Regions from separate parts of the Halomonas tibetensis genome, predicted to be linked through region 3. Evidence: predicted binding sites of a transcription regulator. Region 3 holds the regulator's gene; each other region holds the start of a gene.
What was found. Region 3 encodes LexA, which represses DNA repair genes until DNA is damaged. Its sites were predicted from a motif close to TACTGTNTANNTANACAGTA; they were not measured.

Region 1: a site for LexA is predicted at 6,406-6,425, ahead of ACFODV_RS13005 (LexA family protein). Genes of this name have one in related genera too.
Region 2: a site for LexA is predicted at 7,950-7,969, ahead of ACFODV_RS03710 (LexA family protein). Genes of this name have one in related genera too.

What each region holds. Positions count from the first base shown of each region.
Region 1 covers NZ_JBHRSQ010000017.1:73,795-83,343, reverse strand. The annotation lists gene ACFODV_RS13025 (hypothetical protein) at 1-121, shown strand, start outside; gene ACFODV_RS13020 (hypothetical protein) at 267-2,573, shown strand; gene ACFODV_RS13015 (DUF4417 domain-containing protein) at 3,007-3,861, opposite strand; gene ACFODV_RS13010 (Y-family DNA polymerase) at 4,660-5,934, opposite strand; gene ACFODV_RS13005 (LexA family protein) at 5,931-6,389, opposite strand; gene ACFODV_RS13000 (sensor domain-containing diguanylate cyclase) at 6,946-8,991, shown strand; gene ACFODV_RS12995 (phasin family protein) at 9,132-9,545, opposite strand.
Region 2 covers NZ_JBHRSQ010000007.1:177,488-187,036, forward strand. The annotation lists gene ACFODV_RS03685 (hypothetical protein) at 1-422, shown strand, start outside; gene ACFODV_RS03690 (mechanosensitive ion channel family protein) at 433-1,239, shown strand; gene ACFODV_RS03695 (MgtC/SapB family protein) at 1,259-2,539, opposite strand; gene ACFODV_RS03700 (bifunctional diguanylate cyclase/phosphodiesterase) at 2,737-5,823, shown strand; gene ACFODV_RS03705 (acyl CoA:acetate/3-ketoacid CoA transferase) at 5,833-7,815, opposite strand; gene ACFODV_RS03710 (LexA family protein) at 7,985-8,443, shown strand; gene ACFODV_RS03715 (Y-family DNA polymerase) at 8,440-9,549, shown strand, end outside.
Region 3 covers NZ_JBHRSQ010000008.1:233,532-243,080, reverse strand. The annotation lists gene ACFODV_RS06180 (ArsA family ATPase) at 1-667, opposite strand, end outside; gene ACFODV_RS06175 (cory-CC-star protein) at 675-977, opposite strand; gene ACFODV_RS06170 (carbon starvation CstA family protein) at 993-2,669, opposite strand; gene coaE (dephospho-CoA kinase) at 2,892-3,536, shown strand; gene yacG (DNA gyrase inhibitor YacG) at 3,533-3,763, shown strand; gene ACFODV_RS06155 (DNA replication terminus site-binding protein) at 3,771-4,649, shown strand; gene ACFODV_RS06150 (prepilin peptidase) at 4,814-5,665, shown strand; gene ACFODV_RS06145 (hypoxanthine-guanine phosphoribosyltransferase) at 5,683-6,261, opposite strand; gene nagZ (beta-N-acetylhexosaminidase) at 6,299-7,309, opposite strand; gene ACFODV_RS06135 (TetR/AcrR family transcriptional regulator) at 7,417-8,082, opposite strand; gene lexA (transcriptional repressor LexA) at 8,370-9,020, shown strand; gene dinB (DNA polymerase IV) at 9,053-9,549, shown strand, end outside.

The DNA of each region.
Region 1 (9,549 bases), on a different contig from region 3:
CGGCCCGATCGACATCTACCTCAACGAATTCGGCTTTCCGGCGGAGGTCGATCCCATTGTCCCGGGTATACAGCTCGGCGACGCGGTTGAGCTGCGGGCGGGGAGTACGGCCGGCGCCTAGCTTCGCCAAGGCCTATAGAGCAGTATTAGCAATAGCCCATCTAGTGGATGATAGTTTATACTGCCGTGATTTATTGCGCTGGAAAACTGCATTTTTCCTCCACTTACGCTCAATTCAACTATCTCATGCACAACTGGAGACTGTCATGCAACCCAGTGCGCCGAGGAAGCTACAAGACATCCATCTCAACGCTCTTGACGCCATCGTATCGAACGGTTGCATAGATGTAAGTGCGCTTTCTTCCTTTGAGCAATTACCGAGGGATGCTGACGTAAAGGATGCTCGCAGATGGATATCTGCATGGTCCCTGTTGAGACGGCTCGACGGCCAGCCTTTTACGCACATTACGATCGATGAGCGCTCGCTGCTCTCGCACGCCCTCACGTTGATCCTGGCACTACCCGAGCTTCCGGCTCTTATCAAAACTTCCGAAGAAGCGTCTCGCCTCGCGCAATCGCAGGCGGCCAGCACACGCCTCGACCGCCTGCGCCTCGGACAGCCGGACCCAGAGCTGATGCTTGTCCACTCGAAAGGGGCACGCCAAACCATTGAATTTCTCCGCCGGACGTTTCAAAAGAAGCAGCCACTGGTGCGGTTAGTGGTGGGCGAGTCGGGGCAAGGCAAGACTACGTTAGCGCGTAATATCCAATCGCTTTCCCATGAGGTTGGCGCATCCCCCATTTACCTGACATTGCCACACGCCCAGACGTTCGACCAAGTCGGATGGCTACGCAGCATGTTGCTGGACGTAGACCTATTAACCACGGCATTTAGTCGCCTTGCCGAATCCGTCATGCTCAAAAAAGACGAAAGGCTAGGAGAGTTTTGCGATATCTGGACCAACTCTTCGCTGTTTCATATCATGGAGCCTATCTTTCAGCATATCGTAGGCAGTGCCGAAGTATTATCAACTCGGTCAGAGGCCTGGGATTTAGCGCGCCGTTTTGAGGCAGCCCTCTCTCGATGGATGGTACGGGAAGCCTCTCAGACTCGACCAGTTAAAGCGCTTGTTCGCGACTACTCTGGCGAGGAGATTTTCATCGGCAAATTCAGCGCGAGCCGGATGCTGCGTGATGTACTTGGTGACTTTCTGCGCTTCTACCAGATGGCAGGGTGTTATCCGGTCTGGATATTTGATGGGGTAGAGCCCGTAGCATCGCTTTCGCATGCGCGGCAACAGGTCTCGCTAGGGTTCTTTCGTGATGTAATCGACGGAGTCAGCGCAACCACTGGAGCCCTTTTCCTGCTGGGCACTGAGCAAGGGGCTAACACGCTGCGCAGCTACCCAGCTCTGCATGAACGGCTCAAGAACCCTATCAGCAAGCCTGCCCTCACCTCGGTCACTTGGAACCTTGCTGATGGTTCCCCCTGGATACCAGGAACTCTCGTAGAGGAACTCCTTGGACTCTATGAATCGGCTGCCTATAGCGGAGATCCCACGGGCATGGCGGTGGCCGGGGCGGCTGATGAGATTCGCGAGCTACTGCGGTGCCGCCTTTTCAGGGATTGGGTGGCCGGTCAGCACACCCTGCCCCGCGATTGGATAAAAAGCATCATAGGCACACTGGATCGCACTCTGGCTGAAGGTGTTGCTCCCCTCGAGGCATTAGTTCGTAGTGAGCGTGAGCGAATTAACTTGGAGAAAGCCCAAGACGAAGGCTTTCACCGCTTGAGCGCATACCTGTTCAGCAGTGGCGACAGTGAGCCTTCGAATGAAGAGGAAACCTCGAAGGCGACCGACGACCCGCAGCGTGACGGTTTTGGCGCCGGGCATGATCGAAACATGGTTGAGGAGACATTACCGCCTGAGGCAGATGCCGAGCCCGCAGGGGCCGGCTCCAACCTCGTCGAGCCTACCCAGAATCTGAAGCCTCGCACAGAGCCACTCTCGACAGCAGAAAAAAAACCTTTATCAGAGTATGTCGAGGCGAAAGCGACTGATATGCACGCCAGGAAGCATTTTATTGAGGAACTGTTGAGGGATTTTGAAAATTCAATGGACTGCCTTGGCTGGTGTCCAGATAGAGCTCAGGATCAGCTGATTGACATATTTTTAGCATGGGCAGATGAAGGCGACTCAGTGGCCGAGGTGATAATCGAAGGCTGGGGAGGATTTTATAAGCTAACCACAGAACCCATACTTTCATCGTGGATGAGTCGTATTGATGTGTCGCCGCGAAAGCGGCTCTCAGGGCTGAGAGACGTCGCTAGCCGAGTGCTCATAGGCCGGGAGTCGCCGCAGTCGGCGCTGGACCGGATACAATGTGCACATGCTGCAGGTGAAATTAGCTCGGCGGTTATCATGCCGTTACCGCCTGAGGCAGATGCCGAGCACGCAGTGGCAAGCTCGAACCCCATCGAGACTACTCAATATTTGAAGCCTACCAAGGTCACCAAGTCAGAACTGCGAAAAATAAGCCGTCTGAGAAGTCTTAGGTTAGGTGAGTCTTGAGATCATAAAAAAGTCTACGTCACACTGCCCATCTTACACTCAACCTTCAGGCGTCCAGGCTCGACGCAGAATAGGGGCAAGACCAATGACTAAGCAAATAAAGGATGAGCTCATCTGGCAAGGCAAAACCTTCCTCCTTGAAGAGACCCCCGGGCTACCAAAACATCACCACCTGATAGAGCGATATGAGCCACAGTATACCCACCCTTTGGATGAATACTGCGATATCACTAACACTACAGCCTGTTACCGCCAATATATCGCCACCTGGGAGGTCGTGAATAACCAGCTCTACTTGGTGGCGCTGGAGGGGAAGCGCCAAATCATGCAAAGCCCAATCCCTGCGGATTGGATATCAGGACGCCTGCTGGCGCCAACAAGGCCGCTAGGCAGGCACGTCAATATACGATTCTCGCCTGAGAACATTGAATACCTACAGTTTAGGGTTGAGGCCGGAAATGTGGTTTTCCAAACAATCGCGAAAGGACTGCACTGCTGAGCGCGGGTGCTTCAAATGCCCCGGCGCGTCAGCGCGGGGGCGGCTGTGTCCCCGTTGGGCGTCTCCGCATTGTCGGTGGACTAACGCGCCCTCCCCCATCTGAGCAGCTTTGCTGCGCTTCGCCTTCGGCTTGCGGCTCACGCTTCGCAGTCGATGCCAGTCAGGCGCGACCTCCAGCGTCGGGGCGTCTATCTCCACAGGCGAGCAGCCATACACGATCACCATCCGCGGTCGCAGACGCTCGCACATGGCTTCAACGCCGGCGCGGTAGCGCTCCATCACATGCGAGCGGCGGGCATCGGGCACGCCGATGGTGACGATCTGGCCCGGCGGAATTCCGTCGAAGCAGTAGGCGTGGCTAGCTTCATCGCTCCAGTTCACGGTAGGGATCACCCTCAACCCCTTACTCTGCCACCAGCGACCCAGCCAGCGGCTGCGGTAGGTGTTCCACTGATTCACCACCGTGGGCCACTGCGGGTATAGGCTAAAATCCGGCGTCATCACGGCCCAGTAGCGGCGCAGGTGGACCAGCGCGGCGTTGGGCTTGTTCCATGTTGTCTCGAAGCGGTAGTCATCAAGGTAGAAGTGGCAGATGTCGCGATCCTCATCGACGCGCTTGGTGCGGTAGGGCTGGAGACGGAAGCTCTCGGGTAGGGTCGAGAAGCTCTGCGGCATCAGATCGGGGATGCCGAGGGGCGAGGTGCTGGGGAACACCTCGCGGGTGCCGGTGGTGTCCCAGCCGCCGGGCTTGCTCGACCAGGCTGGTGGCTGATTGAAGGAGCGTGGCATAGGACCACCTCACTTCTTGGGCTTGGCGTCGTTGCCGCGGCCGCCTTTCTGACTGGGTGCCATGTGAGATCTCCTGAGCAAGAGCTTGAATGAAAGTATAGGAGAATTTTTCAAAGAAGAAGATATTTCATGATGAGGTCAGGGGCAGCTCGCTCAAGCTGTTTGATCTCGGTGGCATGACCACCGATCTGGTAACCGATCAGACCAACGGCTTTTACACGTTCCAACTGACCTTCGGGCGTGAAGATTCAAGGCAAGCGAGCTTGATGACAACCACCCATGAGGAGGCTCTGTTAAAGACGGCTGGTGCGCACTGCCAACAGTGGATAACTCATTGAACCAATATCTAGCTATAAGTCAGGTATCGGCCAAAAGCAGTCTTTCATAATTCCCTAATATAAAACCTAAAACACCGGCGCAGCTATGCTGCGTCCGAGTGCTTTGACTTGTCATGCGCAGACGATAATTAATTAGACATAGGACAGTTTTGATTCCCGTATACAACCTTCACCTCACCGTCACCGTATTCACAAAAGATCTTATCTGCATCTGCACCTGTACCTGTCCACTGGTTGATCAAAGGTGATGCAAAACTAAGTGCAGACCAAAAAACAAATGATGTCACGAACAACAATACTACTTTCTTCATTTGATATCTCCATGCCACATGTTTATTTAATCTATACGCTAGGCGATTACGCATAACAGGTATTAGACCGCCCGGCCTGATATCGGATGAACGCGCAAGCTGCCTTTCCCCGCGTGTCGATTTTGGGTCGATCGCTGCCATTCGCTCCTTCATCCCCTCACCCTGACCAATTCATCCCACCGCGTCGTGTACCTCGGTGTCCTCCGATCACACCTTAACGTCCAGGCGTTGCCTTGTCTCGGTAAACCTAGCCTGACGGCATCGCGGCCCAGCTCACTGTTCAGCTTGTCCATGGTGGCCATCAGCCGCTGGCTGCGTTGCCGGTCGGCCTCGCTCTGCGGTGTCTCATCGAGCGAGAGCTGGCGGCTGGCATCAGCGCTGAGGTCGAGCAGCATCACGCCGGCTTTCTGGTAGCGGTAGCCCTTGAGGAAGATGGCCTGCAGGCCGTGGGCCGCGGCCTGGGCGATCTCGCGGGTGTCGTCGGTGGGCCGTATCAGCGGCACTACCACGCTGTTGCGGTACTGCTGTTGATCGAGCTGGAAGGAGTTGGTGCGCACGAACACCATTACGGCGCTGGTCACGCCGCCCTGCCGGCGCAGCTTCTCCCCTGCCCTGGCGGCGTGCTGGCGGACGGCTTCGCGCAGGTCGGCGGGGTCGCTGGTCATGCGACCGAAGGAGCGCGACACCATGATCTGTTTCTTCGGTGCGGCCATGTCGTCGAGCTGGATGGCGGACCGCCCGCGCAGCTCCCAGACGATGCGCTCCATCACCACCGAAAAGGCGCGGCGGATCCGCTTGGGGTCGGCCTCACGCAGCTCCCATGCGGACTTGATATCCATCAGGGCCAGGCGCTCGCCGGTGCGCCTCGCTACTCCCCACAGCTCGGTGACGGGCAACTGTTGCAGCAGCGACCGGGTGTCGGGGCCGTCCGCCTCGAGCTTGCAGACACCCTCGTAGGCGGGGATCTTCTTGGCCGCCCGGTTGGCCAGCTTGGCCAGCACACGGGTCGGCGCGAAGCCCACGCAGACAGGAATGCCGGTCCACTGGCGCACGGTCTGGCGCAGGGCATGGCCTCGCGCCTCCAGCGTGGCCGGGGCGAAGCCCTGGAAGCCGACGAAGCTCTCGTCGATGGAGTAGACCTCGACGTGAGGCGAGAACTGGCCCAGCGTCTCGGTGACACGGCGGCTCATGTCGCCGTAGAGCGCGTAGTTGCTGGAAAGAAGCACGGCCTGGCGGCGTATGTGGGGCGGCAACAGGTGCAGGGCGGCGCCCATCTCCACGCCCAGGGCCTTGAGCTCGTTGGAGCGGGCGACCACGCAGCCGTCGTTGTTGGAGAGCACCCCCACCGCACGGCCTTCCAGCCGCGGATCGAAGACCCGCTCGCAGCTGACATAGAAGTTGTTGCAGTCCACCAGGGCGATCATGGGCGCCCTCCCCCCAGCGCATGGACGACGTGGGTCACCACGCCCCACACCTGGGCCTCCTGCCCCATCAGCGGGATCGGCGGATAGCGCGGATTGCTGGCGGTGAGGTGGGGCCGCTGGCCGATGTGCTCGAGGCGCTTGACGGTCAACTCACCGTTCAGCGCCACAATCAGCACGCGACCCGGGGCAGGCTCCAGGCTGCGATCCACCACCAGCAGATCGCCGTCGTGGATGCCGTCGCCGCGCATGGAGTCGCCCTCGGCGCGGACGAAGAAGGTCGCCGCCGGGTGCTTCACGACATGGGCATGAAGATCGATGTCGGTGTCGAGGTGGTCATCGGCGGGGCTGGGAAACCCGGCACGCACGCGGCTGCCGAACAGGGGTTGGTGGTGCGTGGCTGTCACGCTCTGGGCGCGGCCGATCAGCGTGGCGGAGAGGGTCTGGCGACTCGACATGCGGGCGATCCTTTTGTACTGTACAGACGTACAGTATCAGCAGGCAGTCGCGCGCATGCAAGAACCGACACGACATCGCCCCGGTCTTGACCGGGGCGATGGGGGAAATTCCAGCGGTACGCAAAATCCAAAAAGCCCGTCCCTGGGCCCACCCTCCCTGGCGACTATGAAGGCAGTTGGTCAACGCAACGTGACTCATACGCCACCTTCAACATGGTGCAATGGCGGCGTGAGCGACAGAAGACATCGCTGTCGTTCGGTGTAAGCGATCTCTTACACCGTGAGGGTCGTGGTTCATCCACCGCACAGCAGGCCGCTCACCTGAAGCCGCTCCAGACGATCACCCCCATAGCGTCAGGATGGTCCGCCCGCCGGACGTCCCAGAGGGTACATGTACGGCATCACTGGGAAATGATCGAGAGGCGCGCTGGACAGGGCGAGACTGCCACTGTCAGCATGGCGCATCAGGCCTTCGCGAAGTCAAGTTAGAGCCTCACCCTTCGCGACCCGTCACTACCCTGGCCATCCTCTGACCCCCACCGCATGGAGCTTGCGCGTGCCCAACACCCATTACAGCGATGCCGAGATCGCTGCTGCCCTTGAGGCCTGTGCCCGTGAGCCAGTACATATCCCCGGCGCTATCCAGCCGATGGGCTGCCTGGTGAGCATGGATGCCGACCTGGGCCGAATTCGTCAGGTCAGTGCCAATGTCGAGGATTTCCTAGGTATCAGCGTGGCGGATGTCCTGGCCGGCGAGCCAAGGACGGTACTGGGCGACGAGTTGATGGATTTCCTGGAAACTAAACTGGTGAAGAAGGACAGCTCTGCTTCCGTTCTCACCGCCACCGCCCAGGGCGATGTGCAGGGCAAGCGCCGCCGTTACCATGTAGTGGCCTATCCTAGTGGCGATGCTGTCGTCGTGGAAATGGAATTCCAGATGTGCCCGGATGGGCATCTCTTGATGGACAAGGTGAACGATTGGCTGGTCGAAGTCAGGAGAATCAACGACACCGATACCCTTCTCGATGCCCTGACGCGGCGGGTACAGGCGTGGACCGGCCATGAGCGGGTGATGGTCTACCGTTTCGACGAGCAGTGGAACGGCCGCGTGATCGCCGAGACGTGTCTGCCCGTGGCGGAGAGCTACCTCGATCACTATTTTCCAGCCAGTGACATTCCTCCCCAAGTGCGCCGGCTCTACGACATGAACCGGGTGCGTAGCATTCCGGACGCCCTGGCGCCGGCGGTTCCCGTTGTGCCGCCCTGTGGCCCTGATGAGGCCGCACCACTGGACATGTCGCGCGGGGTGTTGCGTGCCGTCGCGCCGATTCACCAGGAGTACCTCACCAACATGGGCGTCGGCTCCTCGCTGTCGATCGCCATGTACGAGGAGGAGACGCTCTGGGGCCTGCTGGCCTGTCAGGGCCTGGCGCCCAGGGTTCTGGAGGCCGACCTGCGTGATGCGCTGTGCACCCTGGTCCAGATCGCCATGCAGCGGCTGAGGGTATTGCGCACCCGAGCGGACACCCAGCTCCTTCACGGCATCCACGACAGCAACGAGATTCTCTCTGATGAGAGCGGTCGTCTTCTCGGACCGGATGACCTGATCCAGCGTCACGGCGCGCAATGGATGGAACTGCTGGAGGCCAGTGGCATCGCCCTGGTCACCGGGAAAGAGAGCAGTGGGATGGGAATTCTGCCGGCCAAGGAGAACCTGTTCGCCATGGCCGGCTGGCTGAGCCGCCACCAGCCTCACGACATCCCTTGGTACACCCAATCGCTGGCGACGACATCCCTGGCACCTTGGCAGGAGGGTGACCTCTGCGGCCTGCTGGCCGTGCCCCTGCCCACCGAGTCGGTCCAGTGGCTGATGTTCTTTCGCCCCGAGCAACGCCACAGCAAGCGCTGGGCCGGCAAGCCCGAGGATACCCGCATGATCCGCGACGGGCAGCTGGTCCTGACGCCCCGCCGCTCCTTTGCCCAGTGGCAGGAAGAGGTGAGGGGGCGCAGCCTCGCCTGGCGCGCCATCGAGTGCCGTGCCGCCGGTGACCTCGCCAAGAACCTGGCCGTGCTGACCTCCAGCCACGAGATCATGAAGCTCAATGAAAAGCTCAAGAGCCTGGCCTACAGCGACGGCCTGACCGGCACCTGGAACCGCTACCGCATGGAGAAGGCGATCGATGCCGCGCTCAATGCCACCGAACGTCACGGCAGATCCTTCGCCGTGCTGCTCTTTGACATCGATCACTTCAAGCACTTCAACGATACCCAGGGACACGAAGCCGGCGATGAGGTGTTGATAACGCTGTGCAGTGTTCTGCAGAACCTCCTGCGCCCCACCGACCACCTGAGCCGCTGGGGCGGCGAAGAGTTCATCGTGCTGGCCAGCGATTGCGATCTGGTCGGCGGCATGCATCTCGCCGAACGCCTCAGGCAGAGCGCCGAGGCACTGGACCTGGGTAAGCTGGGAGGCGTGACCATTAGCGTCGGCGTGGCCACCTGGCGATCGGGCGACACTCGCAAGGCGCTGGTCACACGCGCCGACCAGGCCATGTACGGGGCCAAGGAAGGAGGCCGCAACCAGGTGCAAGCCGAAGCGTGAGCCTCGTTGCTCCTCCCCCTTGATTCACGGCATCACAGACCCCGTACAGCCTTCGCCCTCCCTGCATGCGAAAGGCCACCGATCATGGATCGGTGGCCTCGGGTATCGCGTCCTGCCTATGTAGGCCGGCGGGTGCCTTATTAGGCGGTCTTGGCAGCCTTGGGCGCCGCTTCCTTGACGGCCTTGGTGGCAGTCTCGGTGGCTTCCTTGATGCCTTCCTGGGCCTTCTGGACGTTCTCTTCGGTCAGCTTCTGGCTGTCCTTGGCGAAGTCCTGCTGCAGGGCGACAACCTTATCGGTGTCTGCCTTAAGGCGCTCGGTCAGTTCCGTGGCGACCTTCTGCTGGCCTTCCATGTAGCTCTTGAGGCCTTCGGCATCCTTGACTTCCATCAGGCTGCGCAGCTGCGCCAGGTTGGTGTCGGTGTAGGACTTGGCGGCGTCAAGCTGAGCGTTGACCAGCTTCTCGGTGAAGTCGACGGAGAGGGCAGCGAAGGCGCGTGCCGGGCCGAACATCATGGTCTCGAACTGCTTGGTGTCGAAGTTAACGTTGCTCATCTGA
Region 2 (9,549 bases), on a different contig from region 3:
TCGCCGAGGGCGAAGAAGCGCTGGTCAGTCGCGAGCTGCAACCGCTGGCGGTCCACTGTCGCGGTCAGTTGGGTCTGGCCTGGTACTACTGGCGCGCTCGCCTGTGCGAAGAGGCGCCGGAGGGCCACGTCGCGGACACGCTGTGGCTGGCGGAGCACCTCGATGACGCTACCCTTCCCGGCGAAGTGGGGGAGGAGACAGTGCTGCTGCTGCACACCCTGCTGCTCCACGGTGGTCTCGATGAGGCCCTACTCCCCGAGGTGTTGCCGCTCTCCCGTGCACGAGCCCTATCCGGCCTGCGCCAGCTACAGCGGCGAGGCGTGGTGAGCTGCGATGCCGACCGCTGGCGGGTGGCTCCGCTGGGCTATGCGAGTGTGCGCCGCTTGCTTGAGGAGCGTACCTACCTCTTGGATGTCCTCTAGGGAGCCTGCGATGGACGACGACGACTTGCAGATGTTCAACGACATCGACATCACTGCCTTGGTCGAGCTGGCGCTGGTGGTGGTCGGCGCCACCCTGTTAATCGTGCTGAGCCAGAAGGGACTGAAATGGGCGGCCAACCGCCTGCACGGCCATCACCGATTTCGGGCCTTCGCCCTGGTGCCGCTGGTGCGCCTGGCGATTCTGATTGTCGCTCTCTCAATGGCGGTGCCCGTGGTCATCGACCCGTCGCTGCAAAACATGATCGCTCTGCTCGGCGCGGTTGGGTTGGCCATCGGCTTCGCGCTCAAGGACTACGTCAGCAGCCTGATCGCCGGGGTGGTCGCCGCGGTGGAGCTGCCCTATCGGCCGGGGGACTGGGTGGAGATCGAGGGGACCTATGGCGAGGTGGTGCATGTGGGGATGCGCACCATCCAGATGGTGACCCCGGACGATAATCTGGTCAGCATCCCGCACTTAAAGATTTGGGGCTCGGCGATCCATAATGCCAATAACGGTGGTGACAGCCTGCAGTGTGTGGCCGACTTCTATGTTCACCCCGACCATGATGCGGCACGCATCATTGAGGCGCTGCGCGACGTGGCTTTGACCAGCTGCTACCTCAAGTTCGACAGGCCTGTCGCCGTGGTCGCCTGCGAGCAGCCTTGGGGCACCCACTACAGGATTCGTGCCTACCCCGTGGACCCTCGCCAGCAGTTTCGCTTCGTGACCGACCTCACGCTGCGCGGCCGGGCGATGCTCGGGCGCTTGGGCGCACGGCCTGCCCAGGCGCTGGCGGGGCTCGGCGAAGTGGGCTGACCGCTCTCGGCCACTCGGCTCAGACCAGCCAGGCTAGCGCCAACCCGGCGGCCAAAGACGCCAGCATCGGTACCCCGACCCGCCAGCCAGTCCGAGGCGTGCCGAAGAAGCCGGCTAGTGTCGCCTTGACCAGGTTGTTGATGGCGGCGGCGATGACGATGCCCAGCACTGCGGTGGCAGCATCGATGCGCTCGAGCGACATCCTGGCCAACGACAAGGTGATGGCGTCGACATCGGCCAGCCCTGAGGTGGCGGCCAACAGGTAGATGCCGGCTTCGCCCAGCCACTCTCTTAACCACTCGCCTAACAGCATGATCAGTGCTAGTAGAGCGCCGAACAGCAGTGCCGTGCGCAGCTCCAGGGGGTTCTGTATCGGGGTTGGGCCATCTACCCGGGCCGCCAGGCGGTGGCGCCGCCAGATCAGCAGGGCAGGCAGGTAGAGCAGTGCCCCCATGACCAGGATTGGCAGCAGGAGTCGAGGCAGCAGGGCAGGGTGAATCACCGCGGTGTAGATCAGGATGCGTGGGAACATGGTGCCGCAGGCAAGCAGGATGCCGGCGGCTAGCAGGGCATCCAGTTCCGGGGTGCGGCGCGATTGCCGGGCGAAGTGCAGGGTCAGGGCGGTGGAGGAACTGAGCCCGGCGAACAGGCCGGTGAAGAGGATGCCCTTCTCTGGCCCCCCCAGGCGGACGGCGAAGTAACCGACGAAGGAGATGGCGGCGATCATGACGACCATCCACCAGATCTCGTAGGGGTTGAGGACGCCTCCAGGCCCCATGCCCTGGTTGGGTAGAAGGGGTAGCATCACTACCGAGATCATCAGCAGCTTGAGACCGGCGTCGAGCTCGTGGGCCTGAAGCTTGTCGAGCAGGCCGTGGATCTCGTGCTTGTTGTCGAGGATCACCGCGGTGATCACCGCGCAGGCGGTGGCCAGTGCCACGTCGATAGCGACAGCGATGGCGCCGAAACAGAAGGTGAGCAGCAGCCCGATCAGGCCGGTGATGCTGTAGTCGCGGTGCTCGGCGACTCGAGCCCGCCAGGCCACCACGGCGATCGCTGCTACGGCCAGGAACAGCAGCGGAAAAGCCAAGGCGACCAGCGCCTCGGTGAGCAGGGCAGCAATGCCGCCCAGCAGCCCCACCAGGGCATGGGTGCGGATGCCAGCGATACGCTCGCCGGACTTTTGCTCCCGGGCTACCCAGCCCCGTTCGGTGCCGATCAGCGCGCCGAGCAGCAGGGCTACCGCGAGTTGGATGGCGGTCTGGTTGGAGGCGATGAATTGGCTGGCAACGTCGTCCATGGCAATGGGTCCCGGCGGTCGTCTCGGCTGGTTCGTTCAGAATGGACGGAGCGCGGTACGATTGCCATGCGGCCTACAGGCTAGGTGGTCGGCCTCGTTAAGGCAGCGTGAAACTTGCTGTTGCCAGGTCGGCACAGGCGTCACTTAACCATTACGCTGTTATGATATTCGCCTATACACCCAAGGAATGCCGACTGATGGTCGAGCCTGTCACCCGGGGCGACGAGATGGCTGATCGTCGCGTTCGAAAGGATCGCCGGGTTGCTATTGCCCTTTACCTGGTGGGCATGGTGGTGCTGCTGGGTTCCCTGGCCGGCTTCATGGTCGACCAGTACCAGCGTGATATGCAGGCCGCTCACGAGCGAACCGCGGCACGGGCCGACCTGGTTGCCGAGTGGGTCGCCAGCATCTTTTCCGCCAGCGACTTTATCCTGTCGGGCGTGACGGAACTGCTGCAGCCGCCCTGGCGTCAGCGCCTGCTGGGGGAGCCCCTGGATCTGGCGCAGACGGAAAGCTTCCTGGCTCAGCGTAGTCGACGCCTGGACCTGGTTGACAAGATCAGCCTCATCGATCCCGAGGGGCGTATTGTCGCCTCCTCCAGTTCGCTGTATCCCCCCGGCTTCGATATCTCTGGCCTGCCCTTCTACCGCGCCTTTGAGACCATGCCTGCACTCACAGAGCGGGTAACGCCGCTGTTATGGTCGGCGGTAACACGTCGCCATGTGGTAATGCATGGCCGTCGGTTGCCCGATGGTGAGGGGCTGGCCATGGTGGAACTCGATCCCGGTGTGTTCGGCCAGGCTCTGGAGCGGCTGAGCCTGGCGCGCGGTGAGAGCATCGCCATCATCGATACCGAGATGCACCTGATTGCTCGCCGTCCTCGAGAAGGTGACGAGATTCTGGAATCCCTAGGGGTGCAGATCGACGAGCCCCTGACACGCGCCTTCATCGAGAGCGGTGAGCCCCGGGTGCATTTAACTACGGCGTCGCCGCTGGATGGTGACGAGCGGATCTATACCATGCGACGAGTCGATGATCTGCCTTTCGTTGTCGTGGTGGGCGAGGAGAGGGAGGTCTTGCTCGGCGGCTGGACGAATCGCCTGTGGGTCCGGGTGTTGATTGGTCTAGCGGTTATGGGGCTCGGCTGGCTGGCGCTACGCCACTATCTCAATCGGCTGCGCCTTGAGGGAGAAGTCCACCGGCAGGTCAGGGAGCGCGAGCGGGCCCGCCTCGACATTCAGTCCCGCGAGGCGCGTCTTCAGGCGCTGGTGGGCTCGATCCGGGACATGATCTTCGTCTTCGATGACGGAGGGCGCTTCACTTATATTCACGCCCCCGATCCCAACGAGCTGCTGATCGATATTGGCGCGATTCTGAAGCGTCCCTACCGTGAGGTGTTGCCGCCGGCCATGGCCGACCAGCTCGATGAGGCCTTTGAGGCGCTGAGTCTGGGAGGCAAGCCGGTGGAATATGATTATACGCTTCACGTCGGCGGGAAGCCGCGTCAGTTTCACGCGGTGCTGAGTCCACTGTTGGCCCCGGGCGATTCGCAAGAGGAAGTATCCGGCGGGTCACTGGCAGTGGTTCGCGATGTCACCGAGGAGCGCGCCACCGAGGCCCAGCTGCGCATCGCCGCCACTGCCTTCGAGACCCACCTGGGCATGCTGATCACCGATGGCGACAGCCGCATCCTCAAGGTCAATGACACCTTCACGCGAATCACCGGCTATACCGAGGCCGAGGTGGTGGGCAGGAACCCGCGACTGCTGTCGTCGGGGTTGCACAACGAGGTCTTCTATCGTCGTCTCTGGCGCAGCGTGCTGCGCACCGGCAGCTGGCAGGGAGAAGTCTGGAACCGACGCAAGAACGGCGAGGTCTTCCCGGAGTGGCTGACCCTCTCCGCAGTGCGCAATGCCGCCGGCACGACGACCCACTTCGTGGCGACCTTCAGCGATCTGACCGAGCGCAAGGCGGCCGAGCAGGAGATCCACCAGCTGGCCTTCTTCGATCCCCTCACCGGCCTGCCCAATCGGCGGCTTATGCTCGACCGCCTGGAAGGAGCGCTCAAGGATAGCTACCGCAACGGCCAGATCGGTGCGCTACTGTTCCTCGATCTGGACCACTTCAAGCAGGTCAACGATACCCTCGGTCACCACGCCGGTGATCAGCTGCTGCAGGAGGTGGCCCGTCGGCTGGAGGGGGTGCTGCGTGATACCGACACCGTGGCCCGGCTGGGCAGCGATGAGTTCGCTGTGCTGCTGCATGACCTCGGGACCGACGAGGAGGAGGTGGCGGTGGTCGCCGAACGCATCGCCACCAAGCTGCTGGCGGTGATGCAGGCGCCGATGCGCCTCGGCGAAGAGCGCCTCAGCGTATCGATGAGTATCGGCCTGACGCTCTACCGCGACCACGAGACGACCCTCGACGATATCCTGCAGCAGGCCGACATGGCGCTGTTCCAGGCCAAGGCGGCGGGTCGCAACGTCATGGCCTTTTTCGACCCCGAGATGCAGGTGCGCCTGCAGGCCCGTGCGCGACTCGAGACGGATCTGCGCCAGGCGCTGCCCAACGATGAGCTGCGCCTGCACTACCAACCTCAGGTGGACGAGCGAGGTGCCGTTGTCGGTGTCGAGGCGCTGCTGCGTTGGCAGCATCCCGTGCGCGGCCTGGTGTCGCCCGATGAGTTCATTCCCCTGGCCGAGGAGAACCAGCTGATCGTGCCGATCGGCCACTGGGTACTGGAGGCCGCCTGCCGGCAGCTGGCGGCCTGGGCCGCAGATCCGGCGCGGGCGGTGATGAGCCTCTCGGTCAACGTCAGCCCAAGACAGTTCCGCGAACCGGATTTCGTCAAGCGCGTGCTGGAGATCCTCGAGGCGACCGGCGCCCCGGCCTCCCGCCTCAAGCTCGAGGTGACCGAGAGCCTGCTGCTCGAGGCCCGGGACGAGGCGCGCAGCCGGATTCTGGAGCTCCGTGAGTGGGGCGTGCGCTTTGCGCTGGACGACTTCGGCACCGGCTACTCCTCGCTGGCCTATCTCAAGCGGCTGCCGCTGGACCAGCTCAAGATCGACCAGTCCTTCGTGCGCGACCTGTTGGAGGATGAGGCCAGCGAGGCGATCGTCGCCAGTACCATCGCCCTGGCTCAGAGCCTGCAGCTGGAGGTGGTCGCCGAAGGCGTGGAGACCGTAGCGCAGCGAGACTGGCTGCTGGCGCATGGCTGCCGAATCCTGCAGGGCTACCTGTTTGGGCGGCCGGTGCCGGTGGAGGCCCTCGAACTCGATGGCTGAGGCAAGGCGTCAGCCATCGCCGTCGTGGAGATGCGCCTCGGCCTCGGGGGCGCTCTGATAGATATGCGGGGCCACGGCCCGCGCCTCCAGGGCATGGCCCAGCTTGCGGCGCATGAAGCCGCTGGTGGTATAGCGGGTGACCCGGGTATAGAAACGCTCCTCCAGGCCACGCACCATCTCGGTGTAGGCCCCCAGCACTGCGTCGTCGATGCGGCAGTGATCGTAGTTGACCACCGCATAGACTCGCCGGCCGAGCGGGGCTAACCGCGCCTCCACCTCTCGTTCGATGGCGTTCACGTCGGCCTGGGTGTCCACGCGCAGGTTCTCGAAGTCGATAAACAGCACTTCGTCCGCCGCATCCAAGTGGAAGCGCTGGGCCAGCGGGCGCTCAAGCAGCGTCTCGCGCAGGCCCATTGGTGCTTCCTGGAAGATGCGCGGGTCCATCACCTGCGGCGGTTCGGGCATCAGCGGCGTGAAGCCCATCTGCGCGAGAATGTCGCGCTCGAGTTCCACTCCCGGAGCGATCTCGACGAGGGCGAGGCCCTTGGGCGTCAGCGCAAAGACGCACCGCTCGGTCACGTAAAGTACCGGCTTGCCGTCGGCGGCGGCCAGGGCGCCGCTGAAGGTGCGCTGCTCCACCTCGCCGACAAACTTGGGGTGGCCGCCCGCGGGCAGGCGCAGGGCGCCGTCGATCACCACAAGCTCCTCTCGGCAGGCTGTAAAGGTACCCATGAACACCACGCGGCGGGCGTTCTGGCTGATGTTGATGAAGCCGCCGGCACCGGCCAGGCGGTTACCGAAGCGCGAGACGTTGACGTTGCCGGCGGCATCGGCCTGGGCCATGCCGAGGAAGGCGATATCCAGGCCGCCGCCGTCGTAGAAATCGAACTGGGCGGGCTGGTCGATGATCGCCTGGGTGTTGAGGGCGGCGCCGAAGTCGAGCCCGCCGGCGGGCAGGCCGCCGATCACCCCGGGTTCGGCGGTCAGCGTCACCAGTTCCAACATGCGTTCTTCGCTGGCCACCGCGCCGACCCCTTCCGGCATGCCGATGCCCAGGTTCACCACGCTGTTGGGCGTAAGCTCGAAGGCGGCGCGGCGGGCGATGATCTTGCGCGCGGAGAGGGCCATGGGCTCCGGCGCGACCATGGGTGCCCTGATCTCGCCGGAGTAGGCCGGGTTGTAGAGGGTGCGGAAGGTCTGCCAGTGGTGCTCGGGTTCGTCGCACACCACCACGCAGTCGACCAGCACCCCGGGAATCCGCACCTCCTTGGGGTGCAGGGTGCCGGACTCGGCCAGCCGCTCCACCTGCACGATCACCAGGCCCCCCGAGTTGTGCACCGCGGTGGCGATGGCCAGCGCCTCCAGCACCAGCGCCTCGCGCTCCATGGTCACGTTGCCCAGGGTGTCGGCGGTGGTACCGCGCAGCAGCGCCACCTGCAGCGGCAGCGCCGGGTAGAAGAGGGTCTCCGCGCCGTCGATTATCAGCAGCCGTACTCGCTCCTCGGTGCTGATGGCGTTGATTCGTCCGCCTTCCAGACGCGGGTCGACGAAGGTGCCGAGTCCCACCCGGGTGAGAGTGCCGGGCTTGCCGGCGGCGATGTCGCGGAACAGGTGGGAGATCACCCCCTGGGGCAGGTTCCAGGCCTGAATGTGCCCCTCGATGGCCAGCTTCTGCAGCGTCGGCACCAGCCCCCAGTGGCCGCCGATCACCCTGGCCACGAGCCCTTCATGGCCGAAATGATTCAGTCCGCGGGTCTTGCCGTCGCCTTGGCCGGCGGCATACATCAGGGTGAGGTCGCGCGGCGACCCGCTCTCCAGGAAACGCGCCTCCAGGGCCACCGCCAGGTGTTCGGCAAAGCCGATGCCGACGAAGCCGCCGGTGGCCACGGCGTCGCCGTCGCGAATCAACTCCACTGCCTCGCGGGCGGAGACCACCTTGCCCTTGGGGCTGAAGGGACGGTCGGTGAGCAGCGGGTGAGTGCGGCGTTCCATGGCGGGAGACCTCTCGGCGTGCGTTGTCGTTGTTGTTGTCGTGCGAGGCGCTCTCTGGCGACCTGACGCTACGTTAGCACGCTGCTCCGTTGAGCGAGGGGCGGGGCATTTGCCAAGCGTTTCTCTCTGCCTGATACTGTATGGAATTACAGTATTCAGGGAGATGTTCATGTCGTTCTTGCTTCGAACGAGGGTTCGCGTCGTCGGGCGCGCCGCCAGCGAGGGGGTGGGGCCGCTCCGCCCGCTGATGGGCTGTCGGGTGCGGGCAGGCTTTCCCAGCCCCGCCGACGATCATCTGGATGCGGAGATCGACCTGCATGCCTACGTGGTGAAGCGCCCGGCGGCCACCTACTTTGTGCGCGCCGAGGGCGATTCCATGCTCGGCGACGGCATTCACCACGGTGACCTGCTGGTGGTGGACCGCAGTCTGGAGCCGCTTCCGGGCCGGGTGATTGTCATCGCTCTGGAGGGGGAGCCCACCGTCAAACGCCTGGAGCAGCACGGCGCGGCGGTGTGGCTGGTGGCCAGCAACCCGCGCTTCGCGCCGATTCCCCTGGCCGGGCGCGAGTGCGAGGTGTGGGGCGTGGTCACCCATGTGCTCCATGATCTGTTGGGGCGGGCGCCATGATTGCCCTGGTCGACGGCAACAACTTCTACGTGAGCTGCGAGCGGGTCTTCGACCCGCGCCTGGCCGGGCGGCCGGTGGGGGTGCTCTCCAATAACGACGGTTGCGTGGTGGCACGCTCCCAGGAGCTCAAGGCGCTTGGCGTGGCCATGGGCGCGCCTTTGCACCTGCTGCCGCCCGCTGTGCGCCGCCAGGCGGTGCTGCTCTCCAGCAACTATGCGCTCTATGGCGACATGTCGCGACGGGTCAACCAGGTGCTGACGGAGTTCTCGCCGGACGTGGAGCCCTACTCCATCGACGAGAGTTTCGTGGGTTTCGACGGCTTTCCCGAGGAGGCGCTGGAGGCTCATTGTCGTGCCCTGCGCGAGACCGTGGGCCGCTGGACCGGCATTCCCGTGGGGGTGGGCCTGGCGCCGACTCGGGTGCTGGCCAAGCTGGCCAACCGCCTGGCCAAGCGCGAGCCGGCCTTCGAAGGAGTCTGCCGCCTGGATGCCGACGATGAGGCGACCCGTCGGACGCTCGCGGCCTGTCCGGTGGAGGATCTCTGGGGTGTGGCTCGGCGCAGCGCCGAGCGGCTGGCACTGATGGGCATCACCACCGCCTGGGAGCTGCGCGAGGCCGACCCACGCTGGGTGCGAAGCCGCTTTTCGGTGGTGATGGAGCGCCTCGTCTGGGAACTGCGCGGCCGCTCGGCCATCGTGCTCGAGGACATGAGTGAGCCGCGCCGACGCCTGCTGGTGTCGCGCTCCTTTGGCCGGCTCACCGGCGAGCGCCACGAACTGGAGGCGGCGGTCCGCCAGCACGCGGCCCGCGCCGGCGAGAAGCTGCGCCGCCAGGGCAGCCTGGCCCGGGCGGTGCAGGTGTTCCTCCGTACCCACCCCTTCCTGGCCGGTGAACCCCAGTACCGCAACGCCGCCCTGGTGGCGCTGCCCAGTCCCAGCGCCGACAGCCGCGAGCTGCTGGCGGCGGCCAACCGCGCTCTGGAGGCCATCTTCCTCGAGGGCTACCGCTACCAGAAATGCGGGGTGATGCTGCTCGACCTGGTAGACGCCGAGTGCACTCAGCCCTCGCTGCTGGAGACGCCGGATGATGATGCACGCCGCGCACGC
Region 3 (9,549 bases):
AGAGTCGCCGGCGATCGATGAGGGTCTTCGCCACGTCGCGGGTCTTGTCGTCCAGATCGGCGAGGGGATCCTCCTGGGGGTCGTCGAAGGGGGTGGCCACGTCGCGGCCGCGCTTGGGCGTGAGGTGGGAGAGCACCTTTCCCAGCTCCTCGGACTTGCGATTGTGCGCCAGCAGGCCGTCGGTCCAGGCGGCCATGGCCTCGGGCAGGGTCAACAGGCGCAGGGTGTGGCCGGTGGGCGCGGTGTCGAAGATGATCAGGTCCCAGTCGCTGTCATCGTCGACGATCAACCGCGACAGCCGCTCCAGCAGTGCCGCCTCCTGGGTGCCCGGTGACTGCCGGGTCAGGCGCATCTGGCGCTCCAACTCCTTCATCATCTCCGGGGCCGCATAGCGACGCATCTGCTCGGTGACCCGCGCCAGGTGGGCCTCCACCTCGACGTCCGGGTCGATCTCCATGGCATCCAGGTTGGGCAGCAATCGGCGCGGGGTGTCACCCAGCTCGCGGTCGAAGACATCGCCGAGGCTATGAGCCGGGTCGGTGGAGACCACCAGCACCCGCCTGCCACGTCCCGCCGCCAGCACCGCCAGAGCCGCGGCAACGGTGGTCTTGCCCACCCCCCCCTTGCCGCCCACCCACAGCAGGCGCTTGTTCAGCAGTTCTTTCATGAGGTCCTCAGCAGCATCTGAAATGATCCAGCGGCGAGCGCTCCATGCCCATGCGTCGATGCCAGTCGTGGAAACGCTCCAGCAACAGCGGCTGCAGTTCCAGGGTGTAGTAGGCCGCCGGGTTGGGCACCCCCATCATCTCGGAGAACACCAGCAGCATGAAGAGGTCGTCCTCGTCTCGCCGGGCGCGGGCGATGGCGCCCCGGTAGCGGGAGGAGTAGACCTCCTCCGCGAAGAAACGGGCCTGGCTAAGCCAGGCCCGAATCCGTTCGAGACGAGGATCATGACCGGTGTCATGATCGTCGTTCATGGGTCCCTCCTTGCGTTACTTCTGTTCGGCGGCCATCTCCGCGCGGGAGCGCTTGAGCGCCGAGGCGCACTCCATGGCCACCATGATCGCGGCCACCAGCACCACGAGATCGAGTACCAGCAGGAACATGTTGCCCTGCTCATAGAAGCTGCGCAGCTGGATCAGCAGCGCCGCGATGGTCATCACCAGCAGGAAGCAGAGCGGCGCCAGTGTGTACCACATCGGGCGACGCAGGCGCACCAGCATCACGGTGATCACCAGCAGGGTCAGACCCGCCAGCAGCTGGTTGGTGGTACCAAACAGCGGCCAGATGATCAGGCCACCGGAGCCATCCGCGCCACCGGCACCGAAGGCCAGCAGCAGGCAGCTGCCCACCGCCAGCAGGGTGGCGATGGCCGGCTTCTTCATCCACGGCTGGTGATAGATCTCGCCCCACTCCTGGAAGATATAGCGCTGCAGGCGCAGGCCGGTATCCATGGTGGTGCCGGCAAACAGCGCCGCCATCACGGTGAGCAGGGTCGCCGCGGTGGCTTCCGGCAGACCGATACCGTTATGGATGATATAGGCGCCGCCCTCGACGAAGGCGTTCACGCCGCCCTGGCCGAAGGCGCTGTACATCGCCTCCCAGTCGCCGAAGGTGGCGAAACCGGCGGTGGCGGCGAGGATCGCGGCCAGCGCCAGCATGCCCTCGCCCACGGCCCCGAAGTAGCCGACGAAGCGAGCGTCGGTCTCCTTGTTGAGCTGCTTGGAGGTGGTGCCGGAGGAGACCAGGCCGTGGAAGCCGGAGATGGCACCGCAGGCAATGGTCACGAACAGCAGCGGCAACAGCGACGGCGTACCGGCAGGCACGTTGTCGTTGAAGGCAGGAGCCACCAGAGTGGGATTCATCAGCACGATGGCGCCGTAGAGGATGATCAGGCCGATGAACAGCTGCAGACCGTTGATGTAGTCCCGGGGCTGGAGCAGCACCCACACCGGCAGCAGCGAGGCGATGGCGGCGTAACCGAAGAGGATCAGGATCCACACGGCGTTACCGGAGAAACCGGCCACCTCGGCGGGCATCTGGATCGGCACCGAGGGCCCGATGCCGATCAGCGCATAGAGGCAGATCACGCCGATGATGGAGACCATCGGCAGGCTCAGCATGCGGCGGTAGATCAGCTGGCCGATGACCAGCGCCACCAGGATAGCGCCCCACACCGGCACTACGGCGCTGGAGAAGTTCATCATCAGGCCGGCGATCACCACGGCGAACACCGCGTTGACCATCAGCAGCACCAGGAAGATGACGATCATGAAGATGCTGCGGGCGCGCTTGCCGACCACGTCGCCGGTCAGGGCGCCCACGGACTTGGCCTTGTTGCGCACGCTGGCCCAGATGGCGCCGAAGTCGTGAATACCGGCGAAGAAGATGGTGCCGAACACCACCCACAGGAAGGCCGGCGCCCAGCCCCAGATCACTGCGATGGCCGGCCCCACGATGGGCGCGGCCCCGGCGACCGAGGTGAAGTGGTGGCCCCATAGAATGAAGCGATTGGTGGGCACGAAGTCGACGCCGTCCTCGAACTCATGGGCGGGCGTCTTGAAGTCGGGATCCAGTCGGTAGATCTTCTCGGCGATGAACTTCGAGTACACGAAGTACCCGGCTGCCATCGCGGCAAGACCCAGGACCAGAAGGACGATGGCACTCATGGGACTCTCCTAGCTGGACGTGTTGGAATGTCTTGAAACCACTGATGCCTCTAAGAGCACCTTGCGGTCCAATGGTCTTACCTCATCCCCGGCAAGTCCATGACCCTGCCTTCACAAATCATCAACTTACGCCAAAAGTCGTAGAACGGGATCGAACATTACGGCCCGGATCCATAGGCTGATAGACTGTATGGACTCACAGGCTCGGCTCGAGGAAACATGATGATCATAGGCGTTACCGGCGGCATTGCCTCGGGCAAATCCACCGTGGCCCGGGCTTTCGCCGCGCTCGGCGCGCCCTGGGTGGACGCCGACGATGTGGCCCGAGAGGTAGTCGAGCCCGGTGAGCCCGCGCTCGAGGAAATCGCCGCGCGCTATTCCCGGGCGCGGGTGCTCAACGACGACGGCACCCTTAACAGACGGGCCCTGCGCGAGATCGTCTTCGCCGACCCCGCAGAGCGCCGCTGGCTGGAAGCCGTCACCCATCCGCGCATCCGGGCGCGGCTGACCGAACACCTGGCAAGGCTTCAGGCCACCGGCGCTCCCTATGTGCTGCTGGTCTCACCGCTGCTGTTCGAATCCGGCCAGAACGAGATGACCGACCGAACGCTGGTGATCGACGTGCCCGAGGCGTTGCAGATCGAGCGCACCGCCGCCAGGGACGATGTCGACGACGCCCAGGCCCGCGCCATCGTTGCCGCCCAGATGCCCCGCGCCGAGCGCCTGGCCCGCGCCGACGACGTACTCGACAATGGCGGCAGCGAAGCGCTGATGCAGCGCCGAGTCGCCGAGCTCGACCTCCACTTCCGCCAGCTGGCCACTCAGCCAGCCGCAGACCGAATCACACACCCCCGAGGAGCCTCATGAACCAGACGCAACGTCCCCTGGAAGTCGCCTGTCCCGAGTGCAGCAAGAAAGTCGTATGGAGCGAGAAGAACCCCGACCGCCCTTTCTGCAGCGAGCGCTGCCGCCTTCTCGATCTCGGCGCCTGGGCCGACGGCAATCGCCGCATTGCCGGCGAGCCCGCCATGGACGAGACCGAGATCGATGAGATGATCATGCGCGCCGAGCGCGGACTGCAGGATTCGGAGTGATCCTCCGATGAGCCGACCCGAGTACCGCCTGCTGGCCGAGCTGGAGGCCGCCTTCGACGCGCTGATCGAGGCCAGCGAGGCGGTGGCGGCGTCCTACCATCAGAAACCCACCGCCTGTTGGATCTTCGGCGAGCCAGAACCGGTGAGCACCGAACGCGCTGGCGCCTGGCTGCGACACGCCCTGCTTGATATCTGGTATCAGGACGGCCAGGACGGGCGCGCCACCCGCCCCCACATCGGACTCGTGGCCGCCGGCAAAGCGATGATGGAAGCCGCTATTCAGGCCAACGCCGCCAAGACGGACTTCGCTGCCTTGCTCGCCCGCATCAAGGAGAGCGAACCCGAATTGATTCCCGAAGCCAAAGCCGTGCTGCCCTTCCGCCATCCGGAACTGCACGACCACCTGCGTGGGCAGGGGCTAGCGCGGGTGCACCTCAAGCAGTGCTGGCGAGCCATTCCTCTTGCCGAGGCGCCACTGGCTCGAGTTCGGCTGGCGTGGTACGCCAGCGGGCGATCCATCAAGCGCCTCACAGTGCGGGAGGCCGAACAGAAGCTGCTGAAGCTCGACACCGACGCCGCCCACGTGCAGATCCAGCTGCGCCGGCTCGCCGGTATCCCCAGCGGTGAACCCCTGGCTCAGGTACAGCGTCAGGCTCCGCTGATGCGAGCCAACCTCTTCTACCGAGAACCCCTCGATGACGGTCGCACACGCCGCGCCATGAACGTCGCCCTGCCGCTGTTCGTCCCCAGCATCGATGGCCGCCTGCCCGACCACAACCTTCCGCCGCCACATCCGCCCGCGCAGCGTACCCGCGCCCGCCGCAGCGACGAAAAGCTCGAGGACGAGCCCTTCCTGGCCAGCCTGCGAGTGTATCGATACCGGTAAGTGAGAACGGACAACCCTTGTGGGAAATGATAAAACGTATAGGCCAAGACAGCTTCAAGCTCTTCTCGCTGAAACGTCGTGAGTCGACTATGGCGATGAAGTAATACTCAACGTTTAACGCCCCCGATGGAAAACACATCGGCATGAACTGCTAGGAGCGCTTCTTGCTAGACCTGCCCCCTCTCTTACTCTGGCCGCTGGCTGCCTTTATCGGTCTGTGCCTGGGCAGCTTTCTCAACGTGGTGATCGTGCGCCTGCCGGTAATGCTGATGCTGGGCTGGCGGGCCGAGGCCCGGGAGGCACTGGAGCTCCCCGCCGAGGAGCAGCCCCGCTTCAACCTGGCCACGCCGCGCTCGATGTGCCCCAGCTGCGAGACGCCCATCGCCTGGCACGACAACTTGCCGGTGGTCGGCTGGCTAAAGCGCCGCGGGCGCTGCGCCAGCTGTGGCACACGCATCAGTCCCCAATATCCTCTGGTGGAGCTGGCCGGCGGAGTGCTAACACTGGCCGTGGTGGCACTCTTCGGGCCGAGCTGGCAGGGTCTCTTCGTGCTGGGGGCCTGCCTGGCGCTGCTGGCCATGGCGGTAATCGACCTGCGTACCCAACTGCTCCCGGACCTTCTTACCCTGCCGCTGCTGTGGGCGGGGCTGCTCTACCAGCTGCTGTTCCAGCCGCTGCTTCTGCCGAGTGCCGTAATCGGCGCCATGGCGGGGTATCTGGTGCTGTGGAGCTTCTACTGGGCGTTCAAATTGATCACCGGCAAGGAGGGCATGGGCTACGGCGACTTCAAGCTGCTGGCGGCACTCGGCGCCTGGATGGGGTGGCAGTATCTGCCGCTGTTGCTGATCCTCTCCGCGGGGATCGGCGCCATCATCGGCATCCTGGTGCAGCTGGCAATGCCGCGGCTGCGCGGCGCGCCGATGCCCTTCGGGCCCTATCTGGCGCTGGCCGGCTGGGTGGCCCTGCTGGCCGGGGAGCCGCTCATGGCGGTGTATGGGCAGTTCTTTCTGCTGTAATCCCCACCATCCCGTATTTACATGCCCCGGGGCGCGAAGATGCCGGGTGCGTTGCGCCAGTAGCCCTTGTAGTCCATGCCGAAGCCGAAGACATAGCGGTCGGCGACCTCCAGGCTGCAGTAGTCGGCCTTGAGGTCAGGAATCGCCTTGCGGTCGTGCTGCTTGTCGACGAGCACCGCGGTGGAGATGCTGGCGGCGCCGGCCTCGCGGCAGTAGGCGAGGATGGCGGCCAGGGTGGCGCCCTCATCGAGGATGTCGTCGACGATCACCACGTGGCGGCCGGCCATGGGCACTTCAGGAGAGACGCGCCAGAACAGCTCGCCGCCGCGGGTACCGCCCCGATAGCGGGTGGCGTGCAGGTAGTCCACCTCCAGCGGGAAGCCGAGGCGCGGCAGCAGGTGGCCGGTGGTGATCAGGCCGCCGTTCATCACGCAGTAGAAGACCGGCAGCTGCTCGCCGAGGTCGCGAGTGATCTCGGCGGCCATGCGGTCCAGGGCGCGCTGCACGGCCTCCTGGGTGATCAGGCAGTCGGCGCTGTCCATCACCTCGCGCATGTCGGCAAGGGACGGGTGAAGATCGGCATCGAGTTTGGGCATTACGGTGGCTCGCGGTCGAAGAAAAAAGGCAGAGGGCTCAGGCCAGGGCCTCGAGGTGGGCGTGGACGCGGCGCCAGCGGGAGAGCGCGGTAAGCGTCGAGAGCACCGGACGGGCCCGGCCGTAGCGCAGCCGGGTGAGGCGGCTGACACCGGGGCGCTGACGGCAAGCGTCGAGCACATCGGTTGCCGCGGCACGGTCATTGCACACCAGCAACATGTCGCAGCCGGCATTCAGCGCCGCGAGGGCACGCTCGCCGGGGCTGCCGGCAGAGGCGGCCCCGGCCATGCTCAGGTCGTCGGAGAAGATCACGCCCTTGAAGCCAAGGCTCTGGCGCAGCAGACCAAGCCAGACCGGCGAGAAACCGGCAGGGCGGGAATCGAAGGCGGAATAGACCACGTGGGCGGGCATGATGCCGTCCAGGCGGCCGGCCAGCCGGGTGAAGGGCACAAGGTCGCGCTGGCGAAGGACCTCCAGCGGGCGGGGGTCCACCGGCAGTTCATGGTGGGAGTCCGCGGCTACGCCTCCGTGGCCGGGAAAGTGCTTGCCCACAGCCACCATGCCGGCCTCGTGCAGGCCGTTGACGAAGGCGCCGGCCAGGGCGGCAACGATCTCGGGGTCGGCGGAAAAGCTGCGATCACCGATCACCGTGGACGTGCCGTCGTCGACGTCGAGCACGGGAGCGAAGCTCAGATCCAAGCCGCAGGCGGCCATTTCCATACCCAGCAGCCAGCCGGCGTCCTGGCAGAGCCGCCGGGTGACCTCGGGATGGCGGGCCACGCCCGCCGCCAGTCGCGCCATGGACGGCAACCGGGTGACGCCCTGGCGCAGACGCTGCACCCGGCCACCCTCCTGGTCGATGGCCAGCAGCAGCTCCGGGCGGACCGAGCGAATCGCCAGGCTCAGTTCGCGCACCTGCTCCGCCGATTCGGTGTTGCGGGCAAACAGAATGACCCCTCCCACCTCGGGACGTGCCAGCAGCGTGCGCTCCTCGGCAGTGAGGGCGGTACCTTCCAGGTCAAGCATCACCGGACCAAGGGTCGTGGGCATGATCGATTCCATGGCATGAAAGGGGTAAGAGTTTAAAGGGACAAGAGTCTAGGGCATCGCTAGCGGGAGTGACAGCGCCGCCGGCGCCCATGGCAATCAAGCACCGTTCAGGCTTCCTGGGCTGCCAGCGTAACCGGCGTCGGCAGCGGAGCCTGCATGGCGGCGACCACCACCGGGCGCAGGCGTCGGATCAGATCGCGCACCGTGACATGTTCCTGATAATCCTTCTCGGCGATGTCGCGGAGCGCGTCAAGGCCGGAGAGGGTGAAGATCACCGTGCCGAGCATGAAGTGAAGGCGCCAGAAGCGTTCGGCATCGGGAAGCTCGGGAGTGGCCTGGCGAACCAGTTCGGTGAAGCGGGTAAAGACGCTGCCGTACTCCTCCTGAATATAGCGGCGCAGGTGCCCTTGGGCCTGGCTGTAAGCGAGCCCCAGCAGGCGCATGAAGACCTTGAGGCTGTTGCGCTCCGCAGGCACCTCCAGCACGCTGCGCGCCATGGTCTCCAGCAGCTCCTCAAGGGGGATCACCTCGTCGCCGTAGTGAGCCTGGAGCTCGTCCAGGGCGCGGTGAAAGCGCTCGGTGAAGGGGTCAAGATAGCGGGCAAACACCGCCTGGATCAGCGATTTCTTTGAGCCGAAGTGGTAGTTCACCGCGGCCAGATTAACCTTGGCCTTGCTGGTGATGGTGCGCAGCGAGGTCTCGGCGAAGCCACGCTCGGCGAACAGCACCTCGGCCGTATCAAGGATGCGGGTGACGGTGTCGGTCTGGGCCATTTGGAGAGTCCCGATAAAAAGTCCCGATAGAAAGTCCCGATATAGAGTCCCGATAAGAATCCCGGTCATAAACAGGTGTTTCAAACGTAAAATGAATTGTAAGCCAGCCGAAGCACCATTCTCAATGCCCGGCGGGACAACGCGTTTTAAACGAAGCCTTACTTCTATCAGCGCGACGGAGGCTTCTGGTGGGCGCCAGCAAAACACCCATTACTGGATGGAATAACATGCTGTATACTTGATCACTAACGTATTCACCCAGTCGCCGATTCCGCCTCGGAGGTCGCATGGCACGCCCCCTCACCCAGCGCCAGCAAAACGTCTATGACTTTATCGTCAAGACCCTCCAGGACCTTGGCTATCCGCCCACCCGGGCCGAGATTGCCCGGGCCCTGGGGTTCCGCTCTCCCAACGCCGCCGAAGAGCACCTGCGGGCGCTCGAGAAGAAGGGCGCCATCCGCATGATCGCAGGCACCTCCCGCGGCATACGCCTACCCGCCCAGGAGCAGGAACCCGTCGCTGAGGGCGATGCCCCGCTGCAGGGGCTGGCAATCATCGGCGAAGTGGCTGCGGGAAGCCCGATCCTAGCCGCCGAGCATATCGATCGCTACTGCCCGTTGCCCCCTGAGTACTTCACGCCCCGGGCCGACTACCTGCTTAGGGTCCGCGGCCTTTCCATGAAGGATGTCGGTATCCTGGAGGGTGATCTGCTTGCCGTGCACCGCACCGAGCGGGTGCGCGACGGCCAGATCGTGGTAGCGCGCCTGGAGGACGAGGTAACCGTGAAGCGCTTCCAGCGCAGCGGACACGTGGTCACCCTGAGCGCCGAGAATTCAGAGTTCGCTCCCATCGAGGTAGACCTGCGCCATCAAGCGCTGGAGATCGAGGGCATCGGGGTGGGCGTGATTCGCGGCGGCAGCGGCCAGGCACTGGGGTAGGCGCCGACAAGGGCCCTTACCGAGTTTGCCCCATGAGAAAGATCCTTCATGCCGACTGCGACTGCTTCTTCGCGGCGGTGGAAATGCGCGACAACCCCGCGCTCACGGAACTGCCGCTGGCTATCGGTGGAAGTCCCGAGCGACGCGGGGTCATCGCCACCTGCAACTACCCCGCCCGGGTCTTCGGCATCCATTCGGCGATGCCCACGGCCCGAGCCTTGCGCCTCTGCCCCCACCTCACCCTGCTGCCCGGCAACTTCGACAAGTACCGCGACGTCTCTCAGCAGGTCCAGGCGATCTTCCATGAGCTGACTCCTCTGGTGGAGCCCCTCTCCCTGGACGAGGCCTTCCTCGACGTCAGTGAGGTGGAGCGCTTTTCCGGCAGCGCCACCTGGATGGCCCGCTGGCTCAAGGAAGAGAGCCTCGCGCGCACCGGCATCACCCTCTCCGTGGGGGTGGCGCCCAACAAGTTCCTGGCCAAGATAGCCAGCGACTGGGAAAAGCCCAACGGCCTGACGGTGATCACCCC